DNA from 4 places in the Escherichia sp. HH091_1A genome. Region 3 is predicted to be linked to each of the others. Evidence: predicted binding sites of a transcription regulator. Region 3 holds the regulator's gene; each other region holds the start of a gene.
What was found. Region 3 encodes LexA, which represses DNA repair genes until DNA is damaged. Its sites were predicted from a motif close to TNCTGTATGTACATACAGNA; they were not measured.
Positions count from the first base shown of each region.

Region 1: QUF14_RS10520 (metal-dependent hydrolase) is a predicted target of LexA. The motif match lies at 2,161-2,180, and genes of this name have one in related genera.
Region 2: dinG (ATP-dependent DNA helicase DinG) is a predicted target of LexA. The motif match lies at 1,566-1,585, and genes of this name have one in related genera.
Region 4: metR (HTH-type transcriptional regulator MetR) is a predicted target of LexA. The motif match lies at 2,097-2,116, and genes of this name have one in related genera.

Region 1 is NZ_AP025747.1:2,114,808-2,119,026, forward strand. It holds gene QUF14_RS10505 (fructosamine kinase family protein) at 1-640, shown strand, start outside; gene QUF14_RS10510 (YniB family protein) at 681-1,217, opposite strand; gene hxpB (hexitol phosphatase HxpB) at 1,364-2,032, shown strand; gene QUF14_RS10520 (metal-dependent hydrolase) at 2,195-2,785, shown strand; gene tcyP (cystine/sulfocysteine:cation symporter) at 2,918-4,219, shown strand, end outside.
Region 2 is NZ_AP025747.1:987,072-991,290, reverse strand. It holds gene dinG (ATP-dependent DNA helicase DinG) at 1-1,551, opposite strand, end outside; gene QUF14_RS04725 (hypothetical protein) at 1,835-3,847, opposite strand; gene QUF14_RS04720 (hypothetical protein) at 4,057-4,219, shown strand, end outside.
Region 3 is NZ_AP025747.1:4,947,833-4,952,051, forward strand. It holds gene plsB (glycerol-3-phosphate 1-O-acyltransferase PlsB) at 1-1,616, opposite strand, end outside; gene dgkA (diacylglycerol kinase) at 1,787-2,155, shown strand; gene lexA (transcriptional repressor LexA) at 2,265-2,873, shown strand; gene dinF (MATE family efflux transporter DinF) at 2,946-4,219, shown strand, end outside.
Region 4 is NZ_AP025747.1:4,681,806-4,686,024, reverse strand. It holds gene metE (5-methyltetrahydropteroyltriglutamate--homocysteine S-methyltransferase) at 1-1,912, opposite strand, end outside; gene metR (HTH-type transcriptional regulator MetR) at 2,148-3,101, shown strand; gene bioP (biotin transporter) at 2,989-3,888, opposite strand; gene yigL (sugar/pyridoxal phosphate phosphatase YigL) at 3,964-4,219, opposite strand, start outside.

The sequences.
Region 1 (4,219 bases), 2.6 Mb from region 3:
TAAGGTTTGGGCAGTTGGCGCTGACCGTGACTACAGTTTTCTGGTGATGGATTATCTCCCACCTCGCCCGCTGGATGCGCATAGCGCATTTATTCTTGGTCAGCAAATTGCGCGTTTACATCAATGGAGCGACCAACCGCAATTTGGCCTCGATTTCGATAACGCGATCTCCACAACTCCCCAGCCCAACACCTGGCAACGTCGCTGGTCAACTTTTTTTGCTGAACAACGGATTGGCTGGCAGCTGGAACTGGCGGCAGAAAAAGGGATCGCTTTCGGCAATATCGATGCCATCGTCGAGCATATTCAGCAGCGTCTGGCCTCGCATCAACCGCAGCCTTCTCTGTTGCACGGCGATTTATGGTCCGGCAACTGTGCGCTGGGTCCGGATGGCCCGTACATTTTCGACCCGGCCTGCTACTGGGGTGACCGAGAGTGCGACCTGGCGATGTTACCGCTGCATACTGAACAGCCGCCACAAATCTATGACGGCTATCAGTCAGTATCCCCGCTACCTGCCGATTTCCTTGAACGTCAACCGGTTTACCAACTCTACACGCTGTTAAATCGTGCAAGGTTATTTGGCGGTCAGCATTTGGTTATTGCTCAGCAGTCACTGGATAGATTATTAGCAGCATAATATGGGGTGAGGATAATGGCCGCTCCGTGCGGCCTTTTGGTTAAATAAACCCCAGCAGAGAAAAGAACACATAACCTGCAGCAATACAAATAACCGGCAGGATATACAGCGAGAAAAACTGCAGGAAAATAGTATGGTGCGGCACAACAATACGTGACTCAATTTGTTCACGCGTTAGCCCCTCTTCCCCTTTGGCTTTTTCCAGAATGAGTTGATCTTCAACACCTTCCCGCAAGAAGCGCGCCTGGCGACTCATCCGGGCACCGGAATCCTGCAACGCTAGTCCGACAAAAATCAGGATGAAAATCACCCAGAACATAACGTTCACGCCACCATTAAAATTGGGCGTCGGGGAGTTATACCAGAACAGATTCAAAAAAGGCGTATTCGCCTGCATCATATCGATCATGACATGAGTAAAGTCGAGCATGACCGCATTAATGCCTTCCTGGTTTTCCTGCCGGGTATTCATAAATTTCAGCAAAGAAATCAATGTAGAGATCAATGCAGGTATAAAAATCACCCAACCTAAAATCCTTTTCAAAACAGCAATGCGTCCAGCTTGTTGATACGTCATGAGTTCTCCTTGATTAAGACGCGTCGTTTCACTTAGTTTACCTGTAGATATCTGTTTTCGCCCATTCTTTAAAGGCGATATGATAGGCGCTTAATCATAAGCACGGCTTAATACCTTACACATAATGCTCTAAAGGAGAGGTTGTAATGTCAACCCCGCGTCAGATTCTTGCTGCAATTTTTGATATGGATGGATTACTTATCGACTCAGAACCTTTATGGGATCGAGCTGAACTGGATGTGATGGCAAGCCTGGGGGTGGATATATCCCGTCGTAACGAGCTGCCGGACACCTTAGGTTTACGCATCGATATGGTGGTCGATCTTTGGTACGCCCGGCAACCCTGGAATGGTCCAAGCCGTCAGGAAGTAGTAGAACGGGTTATTGCTCGTGCCATTTCACTGGTTGAAGAGACACGCCCATTATTGCCAGGCGTGCGTGAAGCTGTTGCGTTATGCAAAGAACAAGGTTTATTGGTGGGACTGGCCTCCGCGTCACCACTACATATGCTGGAAAAAGTGTTGACCATGTTTGACTTACGCGACAGTTTCGATGCCCTCGCCTCGGCTGAAAAATTGCCTTACAGCAAGCCGCATCCGCAAGTATATCTCGACTGCGCAGCAAAACTGGGCGTTGACCCACTGACCTGCGTAGCGCTGGAAGATTCGGTAAATGGCATGATCGCCTCTAAAGCAGCCCGCATGCGTTCCATCGTCGTTCCTGCGCCAGAAGCGCAAAATGATCCACGTTTTGTATTAGCAAACGTCAAACTCTCATCGCTGACAGAACTCACCGCAAAAGACCTTCTCGGTTAATAACCAAGGGCAGTTATCACGCTGCCCCTGGTTCTTTATCTGAATTTGCATTCAACTGGCGGATTAATCGTCAATTTAAGAGAAAGAGTTACACCGTCACTACTTCCGTGCACTGTATAAAAATCCTATACTGTACGTATCGACAGTTTAGTGAGTTTTATCATGACGGCGGAAGGTCACCTTCTCTTTTCTATTGCTTGTGCGGTATTTGCCAAAAATGCCGAGCTGACGCCCGTGCTGGCACAGGGTGACTGGTGGCATATTGTCCCTTCCGCAATCCTGACGTGTTTGTTACCGGACATCGATCACCCAAAGTCGTTTCTTGGGCAGCGATTAAAGTGGATATCAAAACCGATCGCCCGCGCTTTTGGGCATCGTGGTTTTACCCACAGTCTGCTGGCGGTATTTGCGCTGCTGGCAACCTTTTACCTTAAGGTTCCTGAAAGCTGGTTTATTCCTGCTGATGCGTTGCAGGGAATGGTACTGGGTTATTTGAGCCACATACTTGCCGATATGCTGACACCCGCCGGTGTTCCCCTGCTCTGGCCATGCCGCTGGCGTTTCCGCTTGCCTATCCTGGTTCCCCAAAAGGGCAACCAACTGGAACGTTTTATCTGCATGGCATTATTTGTCTGGTCTGTATGGATGCCCCATTCATTACCCGAAAACAGCGCTGTTCGTTGGTCATCGCAAATGATCAATACCTTGCAGATCCAGTTTCATCGGCTTATTAAGCATCAGGTTGAATACTAAAAAGGCAAAAATCGCCTTTCTGGAATAAGCAATTCCATTTGAATATAAGAGCCAGCACACAGTTCTGTTAATCTTGCGCCAACACTATGACTGCTACGCAGTGATAGAAATAATAAGATCAGGAGAACGGGGATGAACTTTCCATTAATTGCGAACATCGTGGTGTTCGTTGTACTGCTGTTTGCGCTGGCTCAGACCCGCCATAAACAGTGGAGTCTGGCGAAAAAAGTGCTGGTGGGTCTGGTGATGGGTGTGGTTTTTGGCCTCGCCCTGCATACCATTTATGGTTCTGACAGCCAGGTACTTAAAGATTCTGTACAGTGGTTTAACATCGTTGGTAACGGCTATGTTCAACTGCTGCAAATGATCGTTATGCCGTTAGTCTTCGCCTCTATTCTGAGCGCGGTTGCCCGTCTGCATAACGCATCACAGTTAGGCAAAATCAGTTTTCTGACCATCGGAACGCTTTTGTTTACCACGCTGATTGCGGCGCTGGTCGGTGTGCTGGTCACCAACCTGTTTGGTTTGACGGCTGAAGGTCTGGTTCAGGGTGGTGCAGAAACTGCACGTTTGAACGCCATCGAAAGTAACTATGTTGGTAAAGTCTCTGACCTGAGCGTTCCGCAGCTGATCTTGTCCTTTATCCCGAAAAACCCGTTTGCCGATCTGACCGGAGCCAATCCGACGTCAATTATCAGCGTGGTAATTTTTGCCGCATTCCTCGGCGTAGCTGCGCTGAAGCTGCTGAAGGATGATGCGCCGAAAGGTGAACGCGTCTTAACCGCTATCGATACCCTGCAAAGCTGGGTGATGAAACTGGTTCGCCTGGTCATGCAGCTGACCCCTTACGGCGTTCTGGCGCTGATGACCAAAGTGGTTGCAGGTTCTAACCTGCAAGACATCATCAAACTGGGAAGTTTCGTTGTCGCGTCCTACCTCGGTCTTCTGATTATGTTTACAGTGCATGGCCTTCTGCTGGGCATTAATGGCGTGAGCCCGCTGAAGTACTTCCGTAAGGTATGGCCAGTACTGACGTTTGCCTTTACCAGCCGTTCCAGTGCTGCGTCTATCCCGCTTAATGTGGAAGCACAAACGCGTCGACTCGGTGTTCCTGAATCCATCGCCAGTTTCGCCGCCTCTTTCGGTGCGACCATTGGTCAGAACGGCTGTGCCGGTTTGTATCCGGCAATGCTGGCGGTGATGGTTGCGCCTACGGTTGGCATTAACCCGCTGGACCCGATGTGGATTACGACGCTGGTCGGTATTGTTACCGTTAGTTCCGCAGGCGTTGCCGGTGTCGGTGGTGGCGCAACTTTCGCCGCACTGATTGTGCTGCCTGCGATGGGCCTGCCTGTAACGCTGGTGGCATTGTTAATCTCCGTTGAACCGCTTATCGACATGGGCCGTACGGCGCTAAACGTTAGTGGCTCGATG
Region 2 (4,219 bases), 1.5 Mb from region 3:
GTGCTGCTCTTCGTTGTCGATGGAAGGCTCAAAGCGCATCCGGGGAATAACAATTTTGCCCTGTTCGCAGTGGTTAAAGGGCGAATCCAGCGCCACAAATCGGTCACCCGCTTTCTCTTTCAGCCCACTCATCTCCTGCAAACGCGAAAAACTGTTCAGCGAACGCAAGGTTGCGGAGGTAACAATAATGTGCGGAATACTGCGCCACAACAGCCTTTCCAGCTGATCGCTGACACGTATTCCCACGCAGTGAAACCAAAGGTGTAACTGCCCGTCGCGCTCTTCCCGCGTCGCCCATTTAGTGACGGGTGCACCGGAAGATTGCGCCAGAGAAGCCAGCCGCCAGAGTTTGCTTTGCGCCTCGAACATCCCCAACGCGCGGTTCATCTGCAAAATCAACCGATGCAGGCGTACAATGTCATGGCTGCCGGTTTTCTCACTTAAATCGTTGAGAAATAACTCCGCCAGACCACGCAGCATCTCGGTGAGTTTTGCCAGCCGCTGGCAGATCTCCAGCACTTCATCAGGCAGTTCGCCCATCGCAAAACGGTGCTCTGCCTCCTGCCCGGCAGGCATGTAGAGATTGAGAATGTTGTTTAACGAGGCGATAAGCTCATACAGCTCTTCACAATGCGCATTCAAACGTTCAGGGATTGCCAGCGGTGGGATGGTCTTCGGGCGAAACTGCTCCATGCAGGTGGCGACCAGTTTGGTGAACAGGTCCAGTTGGAGCCGGTACCACGGCGCGGTAATTTCGGCGCTCATCTCCAGCGCATCCCGCGCCACATCCGGCAGGTGATGACCTTCGTCCAGCACCAGCAGTAAATTTTTCGGGTCAGGCAATACGGCTTCGCTTTCCATCGCCGCCATCACCAGCGCATGGTTTGCCACCACCACTTCCGCTTCCTGAATTTCCCGACGAGCGACAAAAAACGGGCATTCGCGATAGTAGTAACAGTTGCGGTTGAGACAGCTGGCTTTGTCGGTACTCAAACGACGCCAGAGATCGTCATCTATAGCGATATCAGTATGATCGCGCAGACCATCCCATTTATAAGTGTCGAGATCGCCCTTCAACTTCGCACAACGTTTTTGCTCTTCCTGATTGTTCGGCGTCAGTTCGTCGTCAAGAAACGCCAGCAGATCCTGTTGCGTGGGTTCAGTGCTGGCGAGCGCCGTCAGATTACGCGGGCAAACGTAGCGCCCACGCCCGAAAGCGGCGGTAAATTTAAGATCGGGAATGATCTTTTTCAGCAACGGTAAATCTTTGCTGTAGATCTGATCCTGCAAGGCCACGTTAGCGGTACTCACCACCAGCGTTTTTTGCTCTTCGCGAGCAATGGCTATGCCGGGGATTAAATAGGAGAGCGTTTTCCCAACGCCGGTGGGTGCTTCAATCGCCAGATGCCGCCCTTCTTCTCCGGCCAGCGTTTTGGCGACGTCCGCAATCATCTGCCGCTGCGGCGCACGGGGAATAAAGTCGGGGATCTGTTCCTGAAGCGCCTTATACCAGGCGGCAATTTGCGCTTTAAGCGCGGCGGTTAATGCCATGAGAAAACCTGAAATACTGTATAAACAGCCAATATTGTGGCATTTTTCGGTTTTCAGCGGTAATGGTTTTTCTGTTTCTGGAAAGCGGCTCGCAAACACGCCCTCTCGCAATATATTTGATTGAAAGTTCGACGGCACGGTGAGCGCCAGTCTTCAGGGCAGAAAACAGCAAGTGATACCTCATTTCGTGGTTACACTTGCCGCCGTCATCGCTTCGCAGGAACCGGTATTGTCCGCCCTGGCCTGAGCCAGGGCCATCAATGCCATTATCCTGTTGGGATCTTTACAGCCATGCGTCTGGCGTCCACTCGGATAAAACTTTAGAAAAACGATATTGTGCGTAGCGGACCATATCACGATATAACGAACTTATACGCAGCTGGTTGGCCTCTTCATTAGACAGATTATTGAAATCAAGCAATACCGCTTTGTATGTATTAAAAGTTTGACTGCTTATCATATTTTCATCTAAAGAGTGAGCTTTAGCCAATAAAGCAAATGCATAACGTTTTAAAATTTTTGACGCATCAGGAATACCGTAAAAGACATTACTGTGAGAAATATTTGCAAATACGGCAGACAGACAGAAAAATATTTTAGACTTATCACTTTCACTGGCCTCTTTGAGATCCAGCATCGTTAATAGATTAGTGTAATGTTTTTCTTTCAAAGTATGCTGTTGCCATTGGTCTGAATCGGTCATCAAAGAGGAAAATAATGATTTAAATTCTGTCGGTTGATTATCCGATTCTGGCACAAAGTCTGTTTTTCGCATTATTGCTGACATAAATACATCACGAATATAACCTTTCAATCCAAGAGCATTGAGAATCAATTGGTGTTTCTTATTTTTCTGCGCATATTCCCATCCTTTTGCAAATAAAGGAAATGCACGCGTACAAATCGTTTCTGGATCATCTCTGACAACTTCATGGGTATCCTGCAAAGATGGATAAATAGAGTAACTATTCCAGATAGTCTTTTTCTGAACATTTGGCTCGAGCATTGAGATTAACGCCTGGTGCGATAAACGCATTACTCGCCCGGAGTTATCGGATGATAACAGGATATAACATTTATTATCTTTATCTAACAATCCTTGCAGCTGATTGAAATTCAACTTTATTTCTTCAGTAACGAATTGTTTTATTTCAGGTAATACCTGATAATTGTGATAAAGGTCAAATGCTAAGTTTTTCTCTTCCACACTTCCGTTTTCAAAAAGCAAATCAATAAATTGAATAAATCTATAATTTTCAGAAACCATCAACTCTGGTCTCTTTAAAAAGAGAGCATGGAAAAAGTTAATTATTTCCGTATCGTTACTCAGATTTTTATTTCTGAAGTAGCACAGATACGTATCCAATGCGCGCATAACAAGTTCATGATCGCTATTAAGTGGGGATTTTAATAGTTTTGCTATTATGGACGATGGGAATGCTACCATGTCCCGCAGCGTGAAGAGTTCCATTCCATCAGTTAATTGCGTTAGCAAATCTTTTACTGTTTTTATGTTATCAGTATTATCATTGAAAGATTCGTCTGCCAGAGACTCTAGTTTTTCTATCATCCCCCCGACTACAAATATATCTTTTTCGCTCTCCACGTCATGATTAGACATATCATCGACGATATCTTTAACTTTACTATCACTTTCATATAGTTTTTCTCTCACAATATTATTAGCGTTTACTGCAGAAGTCGCATCATAATAGGATGGCGGAATAATAACAGAGAATTCGTTAGTGAATATAGAATGATATGCAAGATTATCATCATTCAATTTCTCACCAACGTTAAGCGAATTAATATCCCTCAGAATATGCGTCTCAATCTGACTGTCAAAAAGACTTTTAGAAAAACCACTACCTTCAGTCAGTTCAATTTTCATCCTGAGTATTTTATTTTTGAGGTCAGAAAATGTATTTACATAAGGAATAAAAACATCTGATGAATTAGAGTTATTTTTCTTTCCATTAATATTATCTATTCTGACGGTGATCCCTTTCTCATCACGATGAATTGCATTATTCATATTTATAGAGATCACATTTTCATGTCTGGATTGCCCGGTTTTAATCGTCATATTGATATCATTTGCGCTGATCTCCGAAATCTCACTGACGAATTTTTTAAAAGCATTATAGCGCTGGTGGCCTGCATTAAATTTGCCAAATGAGATATAATATGCGAAATGTTCAAGGAAACCATGTAATTCCAGTAAATTAACCGGGTCAGAACCATGCACCATATTTAATAACATCGTCGCATAACCATTGCATTTTGAACAATCCATACACCGCTCCTTTGCACATGAATGATCTGCGGATCATAAGCCTGGCAAAATAGGGAATCTTACAGAAATCGCTCATTTTTAACTTTTCGTACTGCAAACTCAGGATCAACCGGGTTATGAAAGTCTGCTGCTGTACGGATCTAAACAGGCTGGCAATCAATCTTTCTATCAATAAGCAGAAATGAGCGATTTTTGATAGTTTATTGGAAATGCTAAAGATATACGGTAATGAAACGACTGCACACTTTATTTTGCTTAGGGTGATAGTCGGATACACTATAGACAATGAAAATAATAAAATCAGGGACAGAATCAAGCTAATACTAAATCACATATCTCATAATAATTTTCCAGATGATGAACAAACACTTT
Region 3 (4,219 bases):
GAGCGCTGACGTGACGCCAGAAGCGCAGTACAGCACAGGTTCATGGCGTTTGCCGCGCCTGCGTTGTTAATGCGTACCATCAGATCGGCAGCAATATTATTGACCGTCGGCGTTAACCAGGCCGGACGCACCGCTTCGATGGGATCGATAGATTCACGCCAGTCTGGTACGTGCTGGTTAAGGTAGGTCATCAACGGCATTGGTTCACCGAAGTTGACGTAACCCTGACCGAGATTACGCAGCTTGCTTAAACCGCGCAGCATCTGCGGCAGGCTCTCTTTCTCTTTCGTTGCACCGCGCAGTTCTTTGGCGTAAGTACCCACTTCCATGACGTGCTCATAACCGATGTAGATCGGAATCAGCGTAATCGGACGCGTGCCGCCACGCAGCATCGCCTGAATGGTCATCGACAGCGTACCGGTTTTCGGATCCAGCAAACGCCCCGTACGGGAACGACCGCCTTCCACGAAATACTCGACGGAATAACCACGGCTGAACAGTTCGCCTAGATACTCACGGAAAACGGTGGAATAGAGCTTATTGCCTTTAAACGTACGGCGAATAAAGAACGCACCCAGACGGCGGAAAATCGGCCCGGCAGGCCAGAAGTTCAGGTTGATCCCGGCGGCGATATGCGGTGGCACCAGCCCCTGGTGATAGAGCACGTAAGAAAGCAGCAGGTAGTCCATGTGACTGCGGTGGCAAGGCACATATACCAACTCATGACCGTCATGAGCCAGCTGGCGAACGCGCTCAGCGTTATGGACGTTAATGCCCTGATAAAGTCGGTTCCAGGTGAAGCCCAGAATACGGTCAGTCAGGCGAATCATCTCGTAAGAGAAATTCGCCGCAATCTCTTCCATCAGTGCAATGGCGTTCTGCTGCGCTTTTTCATGGGAGATTTTTTTGCTGCGCGCTTCATCTTCTACCGCTTTGGCAATGGCGCGGGAGGCGAGCAGCTTATTAAACAGATCCTGACGGGCAGGAAGACGTGGACCTACGGCAGCCAGACGCTGACGAGCAAAGTGCATACGTGCCACGCGCGCTAGTTTCTGGGCGATAGTTTTATCCGTGCCGTGTTCATCGGCCATGCGGCGCAGAGAAACTGACGGTGAGAAACGCACAAAACTGTCGCGACCGAGCCACAGTACGGCGAAAAATTTCTGCACGCCATTTAGCATACGCAGCGGTGGGTTCACTTCACCTTTTTCCCGCCCAGGCGCGCGACCGAACATCACCGATACTGGCACCATCTGCACATCCAGATTTGGATTGCTACGATGCAAATCAAGATAGTCGTGGAACAGCTTAATGGACTCTTCTTTCGGTGTGTAATAGGTGAAAACACGCGGCCCGCCGTGAATGAACACATAGCGCGGCAGTAGCGTGCCGTCAATCTCCAGCGGCTCTAAGGGGTCAGGCAGGTCATGTGCCAGACACTGGGCGCGCAACGTCAGCAAATCTGCTTTCGAGTTGTACGGTAAAACGTACATAATTGGACGAGAGGTATCCAGTCCCAGTTCCGGGGCAGGATCTGCCGGAATAGACTTGCTTTTTACCAGGATGCTTAATGGTAAATTCAGTAATTTGTAGTAAATTCGTGGCCAGCCGGACATAAACGATGTAAAGCCTCTGGTTAATAATGCAAATGCGCGGCAAGGATAGCAGAAACTCATGGGAAATTCTGTGGTATCCGCTCATGTTTCGCGCGGCGTTACGCAAACCCGAATCATCGGATTTAACGGTACACTGATATTGACGCTCATAATGTAAAAAGGTTCTTTCAATGGCCAATAATACCACTGGATTCACTCGAATTATCAAAGCTGCTGGCTATTCCTGGAAGGGGTTACGCGCGGCATGGATCAACGAAGCGGCATTCCGTCAGGAAGGCGTAGCGGTATTGTTGGCGGTGGTCATCGCCTGCTGGCTGGATGTGGACGCGATTACTCGCGTGCTGCTTATCAGCTCCGTCATGCTGGTGATGATTGTGGAAATTCTCAATAGTGCCATTGAAGCCGTGGTTGACCGAATTGGCTCTGAATACCATGAGCTTTCCGGACGCGCTAAAGATATGGGGTCCGCTGCGGTACTGATCGCGATTATCGTCGCCGTGATTACCTGGTGCATCCTGTTATGGTCGCATTTTGGATAACCCTTCCAGAATTCGATAAATCTCTGGTTTATTGTGCAGTTTATGGTTCCAAAATCGCCTTTTGCTGTATATACTCACAGCATAACTGTATATACACCCAGGGGGCGGAATGAAAGCGTTAACGGCCAGGCAGCAAGAGGTGTTTGATCTCATCCGTGATCACATCAGCCAGACAGGTATGCCGCCGACGCGTGCGGAAATCGCGCAGCGTTTGGGGTTCCGTTCCCCAAACGCGGCTGAAGAACATCTGAAAGCGCTGGCACGCAAAGGCGTTATTGAAATTGTTTCCGGCGCATCACGCGGGATTCGTCTGTTACAGGAAGAGGAAGAGGGGTTGCCACTGGTAGGTCGTGTGGCTGCCGGTGAACCGCTTCTGGCGCAGCAGCACATTGAAGGTCATTATCAGGTTGATCCTTCCTTGTTCAAACCGAATGCGGATTTCCTGCTGCGCGTCAGCGGGATGTCGATGAAAGATATCGGCATTATGGATGGCGACTTGCTGGCTGTGCATAAAACTCAGGACGTACGTAATGGTCAGGTCGTCGTCGCTCGTATTGATGACGAAGTTACCGTTAAGCGTCTGAAAAAACAGGGCAATAAAGTCGAACTGTTGCCAGAAAACAGTGAGTTTAAACCGATTGTCGTTGACCTTCGTCAGCAAAGCTTCACGATTGAAGGGCTGGCGGTTGGGGTTATTCGCAACGGCGACTGGCTGTGACATATCTCTGAGACCGCGATGCCGCCTGGCGTCGCGGTTTGTTTTTCATCTCTCTTCATCAGGCTTGTCTGCATGGCATTCCTCACTTCATCTGATAAAGCACTCTGGCATCTCGCCTTACCCATGATTTTCTCCAATATCACCGTCCCGTTGCTTGGGCTGGTCGATACGGCGGTTATTGGTCATCTTGATAGTCCGGTTTATCTGGGCGGTGTGGCGGTTGGTGCAACGGCGACCAGCTTTCTCTTTATGCTGTTGCTGTTTTTGCGCATGAGCACCACCGGGCTTACTGCGCAGGCTTATGGTGCCCAAAATCCCCAGGCATTAGCCCGTGCGCTGGTACAGCCGTTGCTGTTGGCTCTGGGGGCTGGGGCGTTAATTGCGCTACTGCGTACGCCGATTATCGATCTGGCGCTGCATATTGTTGGCGGTAGCGAAGCAGTGCTGGAACAGGCGCGGCGCTTTCTTGAAATCCGCTGGTTAAGCGCACCGGCGTCGCTGGCGAATCTGGTGTTACTTGGCTGGCTACTCGGCGTGCAATATGCCCGTGCGCCAGTAATTTTGTTAGTAGCCGGCAATATTCTCAACATAGTGCTGGATGTCTGGCTGGTGATGGGGCTGCATATGAACGTGCAGGGCGCTGCGCTGGCGACGGTTATTGCGGAATATGCAACATTGCTGATTGGTCTGCTACTAGTGCGTAAAATCATCAAAACACGCGGTATCTCCGGCGAAATGCTGAAAAAAGCCTGGCGAGGTAATTTCCGCCGTTTGCTGGCGCTTAACCGCGATATCATGCTGCGCTCGCTGTTGCTGCAACTCTGTTTTGGTGCGATCACCGTACTTGGCGCACGACTTGGAAGTGACATCATCGCGGTAAACGCGGTTCTGATGACTCTACTCACCTTTACCGCCTATGCGCTTGATGGTTTTGCCTACGCGGTTGAAGCGCATTCAGGTCAGGCGTACGGTGCGCGCGACGGGAGCCAGCTATTGGAGGTCTGGCGCGCAGCGTGCCGCCAGTCGGGGATCGTTGCACTGCTGTTTTCGGTGATTTATTTACTGGCAGGGGAACACATCATTGCGTTGTTGACGTCGTTAACCCAGATTCAGCAGCTGGCCGACTGCTATCTTATCTGGCAGGTGATTTTGCCATTGGTCGGTGTCTGGTGTTATCTACTGGATGGCATGTTTATAGGCGCAACGCGTGCGGCTGAAATGCGTAACAGTATGGCGGTAGCAGCAGCAGGTTTTGCCCTGACGCTCCTTACGCTGCCGTGGCTGGGCAATCATGGTTTGTGGTTGGCGTTAACTGTCTTTCTGGCGCTGCGCGGGCTTTCTCTGGC
Region 4 (4,219 bases), 270 kb from region 3:
TTTGTGTGTCATCTTTCGCCACGGCGGCGTTGATACGGAAAGCCTCCACGCCCCACTGGAGATAGGCATCCCAGTCGCTGCGACGCAGCGGTAAACCTTCGCGCAGTGCCGGTTCATCAATCTGGATGATGCCAATTCCAGCGGCTTCCAGATCGGCCACTTCATCACGAAGCGCCAGCGCAATTTGTTTGGCGATGGTTTCACGGCTGACATCTTCACGCGGGAACGACCAGCAGAGAATGGTCACCGGGCCCGTCAGCATCCCTTTCACCGGTTTATCAGTCAGAGATTGCGCATACTTCGCCCACTCCACGGTAATCGGTGCCGGGCGGCTAACGTCACCAATAACAATCGGTGGCTTCACGCAACGGGAACCATAGCTCTGTACCCAACCGTTTTGCGTAAAGACAAACCCGTCGAGGTGCTCGCCAAAGTATTCCACCATGTCATTACGCTCGGCCTCACCATGCACCAGCACATCCAGACCCAGACGTTCCTGCTCAACAATGGCCTGCTTGATATGTTCTGCAATGCCCGTACGATAGTTGTTGGCGTCGAGATTACCCTTTTTGAAATCCAGACGCAGGGTACGGATTTCTGTGGTTTGCGGGAAAGAGCCAATCGTGGTGGTCGGCCAGGCTGGCAGTTTAAAACGCGCACGCTGGGCTTCAGCACGCACTTCATAAACGTTTGCACGCTGGCTGTCCTGGGCGGTGATCGCCGCCAGACGCTTTTCTACCGCCGGATTATGGACGCGGGTTGAGTGACGACGCGCCTGAATCGGAGCGCTCCACTCTGCCAGAGCTGCCGTGTCACCACTGTTCAACGCATCGCGCAGCAGCGCCAGTTCATGGCATTTTTGCAGGGCGAAGGCAAACCAGCTTTTCACTTCCGCATCAAGACGCGTTTCCACACTCAGGTCGATAGGGCTGTGCAGCAATGAGCAGGAAGATGCCACCCACAAATCACGTTTGCCGACAATGTCCTTAATTTGCGCATATTTCTCGGTAAGATCGGCGCGCCAGACGTTACGACCATTGATAAGACCCGCAGACAGCAGCCAGTCAGAAGGCAGACGCTTGTGCAGTTCAGCAACGTCATCTTTACCATGTACGAGATCGACATGCAGCCCCTGAACAGGCAGCGCAGTAATGGTGTCGAGGTTTGGCGTTACGCCTTCAAAATAGGTGGTCAGCAGCAGTTTCACCTGGCCCTGGAGCGAGTCGTAAGCGGGTTTATAGGCGTCCAGCCACGCCTGCGGCAGTTCCAGCACCAGTGCGGGTTCGTCGATCTGTACCCACTCAATGCCGCGTTTTGCCAGTTCTGCCAACACTTGCTGATAAACCGGCAGAATGTCGTTTAGCAGGCTCAGGCGATCAAACTGTTCACCTTTCACTTTACCCAGCCACAGGTAGGTAACCGGCCCCAGCAGCACGGGCTTGACCTTGTGGCCCAGCGCCAGCGCCTCGTCCACTTCCTCCAGCAGTTGCGTCCAGGTCAGTTTGAACTGTTGGCCTTTAACGAACTCCGGCACCATGTAGTGATAGTTGGTGTTAAACCATTTGGTCATTTCCGCTGCCGCCGCAGGTTCACCAGTCGGTGCACGTCCACGACCAATACGGAACAGGGTGTCGATATCTACCGAACCATCTTTGTTCTGGTGACGCGCCGGAACGTTACCCAGCAGCAGGCTGGTGGTCAGGACATGATCGTACCAGGCAAAATCGCCCACCGGCAGCAGGTCGATACCTGCTTGCTTTTGTTGATCCCAGTGACGGGCACGTAATTCACGCCCAACCGCCAGCAGTTCTTCACGCGTGGAGTTCCCCGCCCAATAACTCTCTTGCGCTTTTTTCAGCTCGCGACGCAGGCCAACGCGAGGGAAACCGAGGGTGTGATTCAATATTGTCATTTTTCTTCCTCTAATTATATGTAAATCCTATGGATTTTGAATTTAGGGAAGGCGGCAAGTTTATTCATCCCCGGGAGCTTACTGAAGTAAGTGACCGGGGTGAAGAAACGCAGCCAACGCACCATAAATTTAAAAGACGAAGGATTTTAGCCGTCCAGATGTTTACACATCCATAATTGGCGGTTACTGTATATTCCTCAAGCGCAAATTATTCATGCCGAAGTGAAGGACTTTCATGATCGAAGTAAAACACCTGAAAACGCTACAAGCGTTGCGGAACTGCGGCTCACTCGCAGCCGCTGCGGCGACGTTGCATCAAACGCAATCCGCCCTGTCTCACCAGTTTAGCGATCTGGAACAACGCCTTGGCTTCCGGCTATTTGTGCGTAAAAGCCAGCCGCTTCGGTTTACACCGCAGGGAGAAATCCTGTTGCAACTGGCGAATCAGGTGCTGCCGCAAATCAGCCAGGCACTGCAAGCCTGCAATGAACCGCAGCAGACGCGCCTGCGCATTGCCATTGAGTGCCATAGCTGTATTCAGTGGCTGACGCCCGCGTTAGAAAATTTCCATAAGAACTGGCCGCAGGTGGAGATGGATTTTAAATCAGGCGTAACATTTGACCCGCAGCCTGCATTGCAGCAGGGCGAGCTGGATCTGGTGATGACCTCCGATATTCTGCCGCGCAGTGGCCTGCATTATTCGCCGATGTTCGATTATGAAGTGCGTCTGGTGTTAGCGCCTGACCATCCACTGGCGGCGAAAACGCGAATCACGCCGGAAGACCTCGCCAGCGAAACGCTGTTGATTTATCCGGTGCAGCGTAGCCGACTGGATGTCTGGCGGCATTTTCTTCAGCCCGCAGGCGTTAGCCCGTCACTGAAAAGCGTCGATAACACCTTGTTGTTGATTCAGATGGTTGCCGCGCGGATGGGTATCGCTGCGCTACCGCACTGGGTGGTGGAGAGTTTTGAACGCCAGGGTCTGGTGGTCACCAAAACCCTGGGCGAAGGCTTGTGGAGCCGACTGTACGCCGCCGTGCGCGATGGCGAGCAGCGTCAGCCGATTACAGAAGCGTTTATTCGTTCAGCGCGCAATCACGCCTGCGATCATCTGCCGTTTGTGAAGAGCGCGGAGCGACCCACTTACGATGCACCCACAGTGAGGCCAGGATCACCAGCGCGCCTGTAATAAACGTTGGCCAGTGCGGCTGTTGGTGCCAGATAGCCAGGTTAACCAACAGCCCTGCCGGAACGTGCATATTATTCATAATGCCCAGCGTTCCGGCGTCCACCTGAGTCGCGCCGTAGTTCCACATAAAGTAGCCAATACCGGAAGCCACCACGCCAAGAAACACCAGAATGCCCCATTGCAGCGTGGTTTGCGGCATTTTCTGCGCATTTCCCAGCAAGAACCATGCAATCACCGCCACCAGGAACGCGCCAAGATAGAACCACGCAAAGGCGTTATGCTGCGGCATCGGGCGAGTTTCCATCAGGCGTTTGTAACCCACCATGCCGATGGCAAAAGTGATATTGGAGAGTTGCACCAGCAGCAGGCCAGTCCAGAAGTGGTCGGTGACCTGATCATAGCGAATAATCCCGGCACCAATCACCGCCAACAAGGCGCTAAAAGCATAACCCCAGCGCAGACGGCGCTTACTCATGATGTCATAAATCAGCGTGATGTAGAGCGGCGTCAGTACGGTGAACAGCAACAGTTCGGAGACCGTCAGGTAGAGATAGGCGCGAAAACTCAGCATATACATCACGCCAAGCTGCATCGCGCCCACCAGCATATACAGACCGACCGTTTTCAGGCTATTGCCACGGGTACGCAGAAACGGCAGAAACACGAGTGCCGCCAGGCCAACGCGCACCAGCACTGCAAAATAGCTATCGACGTGCCCCGCAAGGTACTCGCCATAAAAGCTAAAGGAGAAGGCCCACAGAATCGTGGTGATGATAAGTAGCGCCACAATGGAAAACTCTTTGATTAACGAGTATCCATTGTAGCGAAGTATCAGGTTGACAACTGACCAAATAAAGAACGATTACGATAAATAGAGCTTACGCAGATAATGCGGCACTGCATCCTCGGCGTTAGTACCAATCACTTCCAGCTCCGGATGCAGATCTTTCAGACGCTGGTGCGCACTGCCCATAATGCAGCCTTTACCTGCCATCGACAGCATTTCGGCGTCGTTCATCCCGTCACCAAAGGCAATACAATCTTTCAGACTGTAGCCCAGTTTCTTCGCCACCGCTTCCAGGGCATGGCCTTTTGAAACGCCGCCCGCCATCACTTCC